Regions from separate parts of the Alicyclobacillus fodiniaquatilis genome, predicted to be linked through region 2. Evidence: riboswitches for the same ligand, from Rfam matches in the RefSeq annotation. Region 2 holds a riboswitch; each other region holds the start of a gene.
The links. Region 2 has a riboswitch for cyclic di-AMP ahead of ACFSB2_RS03375 (C40 family peptidase). Riboswitches for the same ligand answer to the same signal wherever they lie in the genome.
Positions count from the first base shown of each region.

Region 1 (2,202 bases), on a different contig from region 2:
TTATTATCCGCTCTCTTATGCGGCAGCCTCACACTATCCCAAACTCATCGCCCAGTTGGCGGAAGACGGCGAAACGGACACGGGTTACGAGGTGGTTGGCGGTCTGTACGTGGCGGCAAATGAAGAAGAAGCGCAGCGGCTTGTGCTCGTCGAGCGGCTCTTGCTGGAAAGGAAGATGGCTGGCGCACCAAATCTAGGGACCATTGCCCGTCTAGATGCTGCTGAAGCCAAGGCGTATTTTCCCGCGCTTGGTGAAATCACAGGGGCCATTTACATGTCAGATGCAGCGCGCCTCAACGGCAGGTATTTATGCAATGCGCTCAAACAGGCAGCCATCCGTCGCGGCGCGAATGTTGTGCATGGCGAAGCCAGAATTGCGTGTAGCGCTGGACGCGTGTCTGCTGTCCATGTCGACGATGACGTACTGACCGCCGACGCCGTCATGATTTGCGGTGGCGCGTGGTCCAACCAATTTGGCGCGGCAACAGGCATCGACATTCCGATCACGCCGCAAAAAGGTCAGATTTTGCATCTGCAGATGGCGCAGCGCACAGATAAGTGGCCCATCATTGTCGGGTTCCACTCCCACTACATGTTGACTTTCCCAGAGCATCGCGTAGTCGTTGGCGCAACGCGGGAAACAGGCAGTGGCTACGACACGCGGGTAACGGCATTGGGCATGCAGGAACTGCTGCGCGAAGCACTGCGAATCGCCCCTGGACTGGGGGCGGGGAGCATTGCCGAGGTTCGCGTTGGACTGCGCCCGGCGAGCCCCGACAATATGCCTGTGCTCGGCGCCATTCCCAGTGTCGATGGATTATATGTAGCCACGGGACATGGCGCAGGAGGACTCACGACGGGGGCGTATTCGGGGATTGCGGTCGCTGAGCGCATACTTGGGAACCAACTTATTGATTTGGCTCCTTTTTCTGTCGCTCGATTTTCCGCGCGATGAACACCATCAACAGAAAAGCAAAAATGCTGCCGACGACATAAAGTAATCTTTTTAGTTTGCTGCCTTTTGCGTCACCTTGACAACCGAGGCGGATATCCAGATAGTCCTTTTCCGCTCGACTATCATGCAGGCGCACATGCACGTCGTTCGTGTCTGCGAACATATGCGCCCGGAAGCGATGCAGATTGGTGACTGGTTTATCAGCGGGCACGTCAAGTGTTCCCTTGCGAGTGGCTTTGGTTCCAAACATGCGCTTCACCTCTTTTGGTTTTGTCATGGTTTGATGAGATATGGCCGAATAAACACAGAAACCTCCGTTGGCACGCCAACGGAGGTTCATTGCTCTATCATGCGCTTGCGAAGTTAGCTGACGGATTCGGACTTCTGCATGTCCTACCAGAAACATCTGGATTCACCCCAAAATATCGGTTCCCCCGCTTCCTTGCGGAATTCAGCGAGCACATATGAAGTTTAGTAACTTTATGTTAACACACACGCATTCAAGCGGCAAATCTTGCCGTTCTGGTCGATCACGATGGCGTGCGTTTATCGTCTGGATGTTCTTGAAGCGTGTCCACACCAGGAAACAAATCGCCGATCAGATGTTTGCGCAACAGTGACTTGATGCCAATCAGCAGGACAGGGCCGATGAAAATCCCTGTGAATCCGATGATTTTCATGCCGACGTATAGGGCAAAGAGCGTGGACAAAGTGTCGAGACCGACGTTGTTGGCCGTCAGCTTTGGCGTGATCATATGCACAATCAACAGGATGATCACTTGAATCAGCAGCACCTTGATGCCCAGTGATGTGTCCCCCATGGCAAAGCTGCCTATGGCCCAGGGAATCGTGATGATGAATGAGCCAATGAAGGGGATGATGGCTGCAAGACCGAACAACAGGCCCATGATGAAGGCGTCCGGGATGTGAAGTATCCACATGGCGATCATCGCCAGTGCGCCAGACATCGCCATCAAAATCAGTTGCACGCGAATGGTGGCGACAAAAGCCCGTATCATGTCGCGAATGGTGGCAGAGATTTTTCCTTCCCAACCTGGAGGGAGGATCTTTACAAAACTATGGTACATGGCTGTTCGATTGATGAGCATAAAGTAGGTGGCAACGAGCGCGATGCCAATGATGAACAGCCAGTCAGGGAACTCTGTCACAAGGTTGAGTAGCACGTTTGCAAATAGCTGAATCCAGTGCTCGATGCCGCTTAGTGAATGCACCGCTTGATTCTGAAT
Region 1 is NZ_JBHUCX010000087.1:14,450-16,651, reverse strand. It holds gene ACFSB2_RS21060 (NAD(P)/FAD-dependent oxidoreductase) at 1-955, shown strand, start outside; gene ACFSB2_RS21055 (hypothetical protein) at 909-1,205, opposite strand; cyclic di-AMP (ydaO/yuaA leader) riboswitch at 1,293-1,422, opposite strand; gene ACFSB2_RS21050 (AI-2E family transporter) at 1,486-2,202, opposite strand, start outside.
Region 1: another riboswitch for cyclic di-AMP. It lies ahead of ACFSB2_RS21055 (hypothetical protein); the one in region 2 lies ahead of ACFSB2_RS03375 (C40 family peptidase).

Region 2 (2,202 bases):
CAAGGAACAAATTGCAGTGGATATGATCCCGTGGATTGAGCAGCGGATCGGTGATCATTGGCGATCCCGCCGTTTGATATGGACACCACCAAACAAACGAATTTTGCCGCCGTATGTTCGGGAAGAATCATCGGCAGGTGCTGGTTTGTGCTATTACGTCGGGGATGAAACCACACTGTTTGCTGTGCTGACGCTGTATTTCGAATCTTCCGATGTCGTGATTAAACGATTGATTCCCAATCTCTTGGAAACGCTTTCTATGGCCCATCAAGTGGTTGCTCAAAGGCGGCGTTTGAAATATTGGGTCAATCATGATCCGCTGACAGGTATTTGGAATCGTCGTGCGCTTCATCATTTCATGGAAGTGTATTTCAGTCAGCCTTCTCCGCAGAGGATGTTGTTCATGTTGTGTGATCTAGATGGCTTCAAGGCGCTCAATGATTCTGCGGGACATGAAGCTGGAGATCAACTGCTCTGTCAGTTTGCTCATCATCTGCAAAGCGCTTTGACGGCCAAGGAACATGCGACGCGTTTAGGCGGTGACGAATTTGTTCTGGTTTTAGAACATGACAGATGGGACGTTGCAGCGAACGCGCGCATAGACGCCATTCTGCAAGCGTCGCCCTTAGCGGCATCTGGTGTGTCCTCCTCCGTGGGCGTGATCCTCTTACCAGATGAGGCGCATGATTTTTTCGCTTGCTACAAATTGGCAGATGCACGTCAGTATATGAGCAAGCGCAGTGGAAAAAATAAAATCACAGGCCCAGAATAAAAACAGGACATGTGACAGTCTTTCCATCACATGTCCTGTGGATGCTGTATTCAGCTGTATGCACAATGGTGTTTGAGCTTTAGAACATTCGGCGTACGGCCGAGATGTGCTTGTACCAATAGGAGCCAGGCTTCAACGACAAGTAGCCGACTTTGCCCAAACCGCCGCCGCATTGGATCATTTCACCGTTGCCGATGTAAATTCCGACGTGCTTCCCTTTTTCAAATATGACCAAATCGCCTGGTTGCATGTTGGAGCGTGCGATTTTCCAACCGACGGAATGATATTGCACCTGTGATGCACCGCTCATCTTGTAACCGAGCGCGTGATTGTAGACGTAAGCTGTATAGTTGGAGCAATCAAAACCGTATTGACCGCGGTCTTCATTGTGGCCCCATTCATATCGTGTGCCCAATTTGCTTTGCGCGACACTCAGGACGGCACGGAATTTTTGCTTTGCTGTAGCTGTGCGCGCCGCTTTGGGTTTGATGTTTTTATTGTACGTTACACCAGGTGGCAACGCCGTGGACGTCGTATGAGTCACCTGGGCGACGTCTGACGCTGTAGTGGCAGGCGCAGCAAAGGCAATGGACATGCCAAATACGGCTGTGATCGAGAAAGAAATCACCGCTGAAGCTATATGTTTAATTTTCATTATATCCTCCTAAGTGCCTCCGAGGTTAGTTGACGGGTTCGGACTGGAGAGCGCCCGTGTGGAATCCACATTCACCCCAAAAAAATAAAATATCCCCCGTACCTGCCATGCAGGATTCGGCTGTTTTGTTGTTGTCTACATAGCGTAACATGTCTATGCAGATTTTCATTATGAGAATGGAGGGCGAGATTACATTTTGTGGATGTTGCGGTGGTGGAGTCTTTTGATTACGTCATCGTGGATCCGTGTCTTGATCCCGTGAGGCTCAATCATGATTTCAAGGCTTCCTCGTTGAAGCGTATTCGGTTTGTGAATTTACCAATATTGGGTGAGGTGAATAGTCCGACACCATAGCCGCACTGCGCAAGCACGTGGGCCAAATATGCGCAAGTGGACCCTTTGCCATTCGTGCCGGCGACGTGGATGAACTTTACTTCCGTTTCGGGGTTGCCTAGCTCTTTTAACAAAAAGCGAATTCTCTGTAATTCTGGCACGACGCCGAAACGCTCCAAATTAGAAATCCATTCTATGGCTTGCGTGTAGTTCGTCAAATGTTGGTTCAATTGTGTTTTCGTCATCGGTAAAACGCCTCCCGCCGTGGAGCAGTTGTGCCACTCAGCGGCACAGTATCTTTAACTTAGATTACCATGCATGAACTGCTTACCTTTAAAATTCAAAAGAGTCGAGTCGTTTATCACAAAAGGTTCGTCTATAATGGAAATAGTTTTGGGAAGCGAAATATTTTGAGCCTTCAACAAAGCAGGACGGAAAGGGC
Region 2 is NZ_JBHUCX010000013.1:57,018-59,219, forward strand. It holds gene ACFSB2_RS03370 (GGDEF domain-containing protein) at 1-772, shown strand, start outside; gene ACFSB2_RS03375 (C40 family peptidase) at 852-1,427, opposite strand; cyclic di-AMP (ydaO/yuaA leader) riboswitch at 1,427-1,559, opposite strand; gene ACFSB2_RS03380 (folylpolyglutamate synthase/dihydrofolate synthase family protein) at 1,697-2,005, opposite strand.

Region 3 (2,202 bases), on a different contig from region 2:
ATTGACAAGAAAACCGCTAGCATTGCTCACAGTCATCTTCGCGTTGTTTTTGAGTGGTTGTGCACAAAAACAAAATGAGAATAGCTCCATGCATGCCGCTCCTCAAGTGCGTACAAAAGAAACTCAACCGCGCAATGTCCTTTTGGCCCTACATTCCGATAATAGCGAACACGAAACTTTTATCTGTAACGCCTTCTTAATCATGTACACAGTCCAATCCGTATCGTACTACTCAATTGAAAGCAGCCCTAAAGGTGAGTCCCAAGCAGGATGCTTTGGGACTCACGATGATGCACGTTTGTTCGTGTTACCCAAAAAGTGAAGGTAACACAAAACCTATCGTTCTGTTTTATGTACTGATATCTTTATAAATTGATCTCTACTTATATACCGGGATTGGTTGATTTTACATAAAGAGGTCCCCAGTAGTATGGGTCGTTTAAATCTCGTATCTGAACACCCTGTGATGAGGTCGCAGAGATAAATTGACTATTCCCGACGTAAATACCAACATGCGAAATCTCTTGCCCATCCGTATTAAAGAAGACAAGATCACCAGGTTGTAGATTTGACTTTGCTATCGTTTGTCCAATTTGTGCTTGATCAGCTGCTGTCCTGGGAAGAGATATGCCAAAATGTGCGAACACTGTTTGAACCAAGCCAGAACAGTCGATTCCCTTCGAGGATTCTCCTCCCATTTGATACGGTGTACCGATAAATTGTTTTGCGTAGCTAACGATTTGTTGGCCAGAAACAGCGGAAGGACTAGACACCTCATAATCAGTTAAAAGAATTTGCGTGTCATTTGATATGTTCCATGTTGTTCCGTTCCATTGTGATTTAATGCCCAAACAATTAAGAATCTGCATGATGTACCATATGGGCATGTATGTAGTTTGATTCCCGGAGCTAGGATCTACATTAACAATTTGATTGATCCTCTGAACAAAGGTTCCGTTTATATAAATTGAACTAGAACCATTGTCGACATGTAGATCACTTACATTTGGAGTATGAGATGTGCTGAGGTTCCAAACAGGACTTTTCCATGTACTATGAATATTGGCGTTATCGAGTGCTTGCATGATGTACCAAATTGGCATATACGTTGTACCATCATGCACGACGGCAGACGGTTTTGAAACAATTTTCCCGTTCAATGCGATGGATTTTTGCTGTAAAGCTGGACGATTGGTACTCGCAAATGCTGTAAGAGGATTGACAGTGACCGCAATACTAGCACAAACGGCACTAGTACGTAGAGACATAAGGACTTTTTTCTTCAATCTTTCGGCTCCTTCTGAGTCCTACGAGGTTAGTTGTCGGGTTCGGGAGAAGGCTCCCCTACACGATTCGCGATTCACCCCAGTTAAATCGTCCCCCGTTCTTGCGATTCGGACATTTAATCTCAATATTCAGTTGACTGGACAATTTGATTGAAAGGATTTATCTCAGTAATATTAAGATTCGTATGAAAGGTAGCAACTTTAAGGGTCAAGCATGTAACACATGGGCGCATGATAGTTACAAATGCGCTCGGCAACCACCATTACAGTACGCTCTGGTAAGAAACATCATGGAATTGCTCTCTGGGAGAGGGTTATCACATATGTGGGATGAATTCTATTCAAAGGGTTATGGGTAAAAGCTGGGTGTTATGGGTTACTGTTGGGTGTTTATGTATCTTTCATCAATATCTCCAAGAGCGTTTTTTCAGGTGTTTCAGCCCCAGCAGGGGCAGGGGCCGACTGGATCGATCCCCTATTTTAATCCTGATATTGTCACCAAATCGCAAAATTAATAAACCTTTTATATGGAAATGCGGGCTTCTTGTATCGTTCCACTATTTTCTGTGATGCGAAGGATGTTTATGTCCCCTTGGTGATGTATGCCTCTTTAACGATTTTATCCTAGGACGCCGCCTTTTCGTCGGATGTATAGCCTGACTTTTTTTATAAGCTGCAGTCGCAACCCCCTGCGATGCTGGATAAGGGCCAACATCAAATTTTTCTGGTTTCACCCCCGACTCGGCAATTTGGACGATATCTTTAAAGATTTTTGCCGCATTAGCCGATGGGTCAAGTGGTGACATCGTTAAATGGTATTGAGGAGACGATTTATCGTACCCAATGTAGACAGACCCGACAATATTCGGGGTGTATCCATCAAACCAGGCATTCCTAACCCAATTGGACTCCCCAG
Region 3 is NZ_JBHUCX010000100.1:46,393-48,594, reverse strand. It holds gene ACFSB2_RS25850 (C40 family peptidase) at 384-1,286, opposite strand; cyclic di-AMP (ydaO/yuaA leader) riboswitch at 1,290-1,410, opposite strand; gene ACFSB2_RS25845 (transglycosylase domain-containing protein) at 1,844-2,202, opposite strand, start outside.
Region 3: another riboswitch for cyclic di-AMP. It lies ahead of ACFSB2_RS25850 (C40 family peptidase); the one in region 2 lies ahead of ACFSB2_RS03375 (C40 family peptidase).

Region 4 (2,202 bases), on a different contig from region 2:
CGTTTGTTCTCGGAGAATACTCAGTATCTGCTTCTTAGCTGATGGTGTGATTTTGCACTGCATCAACGATTCGCCACCTTATTTAAATTTAAGTTCTATACTATCATAACAATCTGTCAAATTTGCTCCACGGCCTCCTCTGCGATATTCACAACACGAGATGCTTTGTGACCAATCAAAAAGCCATTTATATCGCCTGCATGTATGTAATGAAAAAGGGCTCAACCATGTCTTGGTTGAGCCCTTGATTTCTCCGTGTTTAGTACATTTTTTTGACTGCGCTTAAGTGTTTATACCAGTAAGAACCTGGTTTAACGCTAAGATAGCCCACTTTACCAAGCCCACCGCCACATTGGATCATTTCTCCGTTACCGACATATATACCAGAATGACCGCCGTCATTGAATGACAATAAATCTCCAGATTGCATATCGGATTTCGGTTCATCATAACCGACAGATGTATACTGTTTCGTGGAGAATGTTGTAATTTTATAACCTAGCGCATGATGATAAACGTAGGCTGTAAAATTCGAACAGTCAAAGCCATATTGTCCACGATCTTCGTTGTGTCCCCAGATGTACGGTGTGCCCAATTTGCTTTCTGCCACTTTCAGAACAGCGTCTGTCTTCGCCTGAGTTGATGCATTCTCACTCGCCAACGGAGTCATGTTATGATCGATGGTCACACCTGGTGGCAATGTTGCTGCCATTGCGATCGATGTGCCAATGGAAAATACACACGCCATACCAAAAAATGCAGAAATCACGCTTTTCTTATTCAAATTATTCCTCCTTGTGCCTCCGAGGTTAGTTGACGGGTTCGGTGGAGAATGCCCCTACCTGTTTGTTGTGGCAACCAGGATTCACCCCAAAAAAATAAGTCCCCCGTACCTGTATCACAGGATTCGGCATGATTGTTTCGGAACCTATGTTATCACGGTGTTTTGTCAATGGAACTAGAGGATTAGTGGATAAAAAAGAGGATGATGGTGGTAGTGGAAATTCATTCAGATGTGGACGATATGCGGTCAACCGCTTGGCCACGTCGATGGCGCACACTCCAAAGTAAGCGTTCAGGGTCAAGGCGTTTCCGGTACGCTTTTTTAGGTGATTACTGCGTTTTCGATACCAAATGTGGTTGTTCAGATTTTGTTAAGATCTAAAGAATATAATTGAATTTGGGCTTAAGGAGAGACTGATGATTTCTAGACATTTGTATCCTGACTCAGGCTTCGGTATTCGCTGATGTTCATTTTCATTTAATGGAGACCAAAATTCTTAACCTTTCATGTCCTCGGGATTCTTTGTTAGTTTTAAATCGTGCGTATGTAGATTCTGAAGTCCAACTCAAATCGTATGACCAAGCATGGGGGAATGTCAAGTCTAACTAGTTGAAAATCTGGTTTTGGATCATATCGTTATAAGTCATTTTTTAGATTATTTGGAAAGAGGGTTATATTGGGTGAAAAGAAAAAAATGGGCAAATGCGATCAACTTGACCACAATGGTTTCGAGTCTCGTTGCTACTGCCGTGATGGACGTAAATACCACATTTGCTGCGACAAGTTCCAATACGAGCAATTACCAAGTCTCATCTTCAGTCAATGGTCATGCGTTGGGGAAGACTCAAGCATTCACGCTACATAAAACCACTTATTATTCTACGGATGAAGTTATCACATTGTTGGGATCTGTCGGTTTGGAGCCACAGTGGACTGAGACCAACGGGCAGTTTTCGCTGAAGCTGACCAGCTCGACGAAACTTGCTGGGAAAGTGAAAGTGCTCAATGGCAAAACGGGAAACGTGAATGTATATGTGAATGGGACGTTAGTGGCTACACATATTGACAGTGTTGTTCGACAGAGTGGCGGAGAACAAGTGAGATATCTGCCATTGTGGGACATTCAGCAAGTGCTCAAAGCCATCAATATGAAATCGACGTGGAACGGAAACACGAAGGCTTTAAAAGTACAGGCGCCGCATTTTTATGGTATCCCGGGACCGACTGGTGCAACGGGAGCCACGGGAGCAACCGGCGCGACAGGCGCTACCGGACCGCAAGGGCCAACAGGCACGACCGGATCACAAGGATCAACAGGGGCGCGTGGTAGCGTAGGACCGACAGGTGCCACGGGATCGCAAGGAGCCACGGGACCGACAGGTGCCACGGGATCGCAAGGAGCCACGGGAGCGACAGGC
Region 4 is NZ_JBHUCX010000020.1:320,242-322,443, reverse strand. It holds gene ACFSB2_RS07840 (HesB/IscA family protein) at 1-63, opposite strand, end outside; gene ACFSB2_RS07835 (C40 family peptidase) at 260-784, opposite strand; cyclic di-AMP (ydaO/yuaA leader) riboswitch at 784-923, opposite strand; gene ACFSB2_RS07830 (exosporium glycoprotein BclB-related protein) at 1,465-2,202, shown strand, end outside.
Region 4: another riboswitch for cyclic di-AMP. It lies ahead of ACFSB2_RS07835 (C40 family peptidase); the one in region 2 lies ahead of ACFSB2_RS03375 (C40 family peptidase).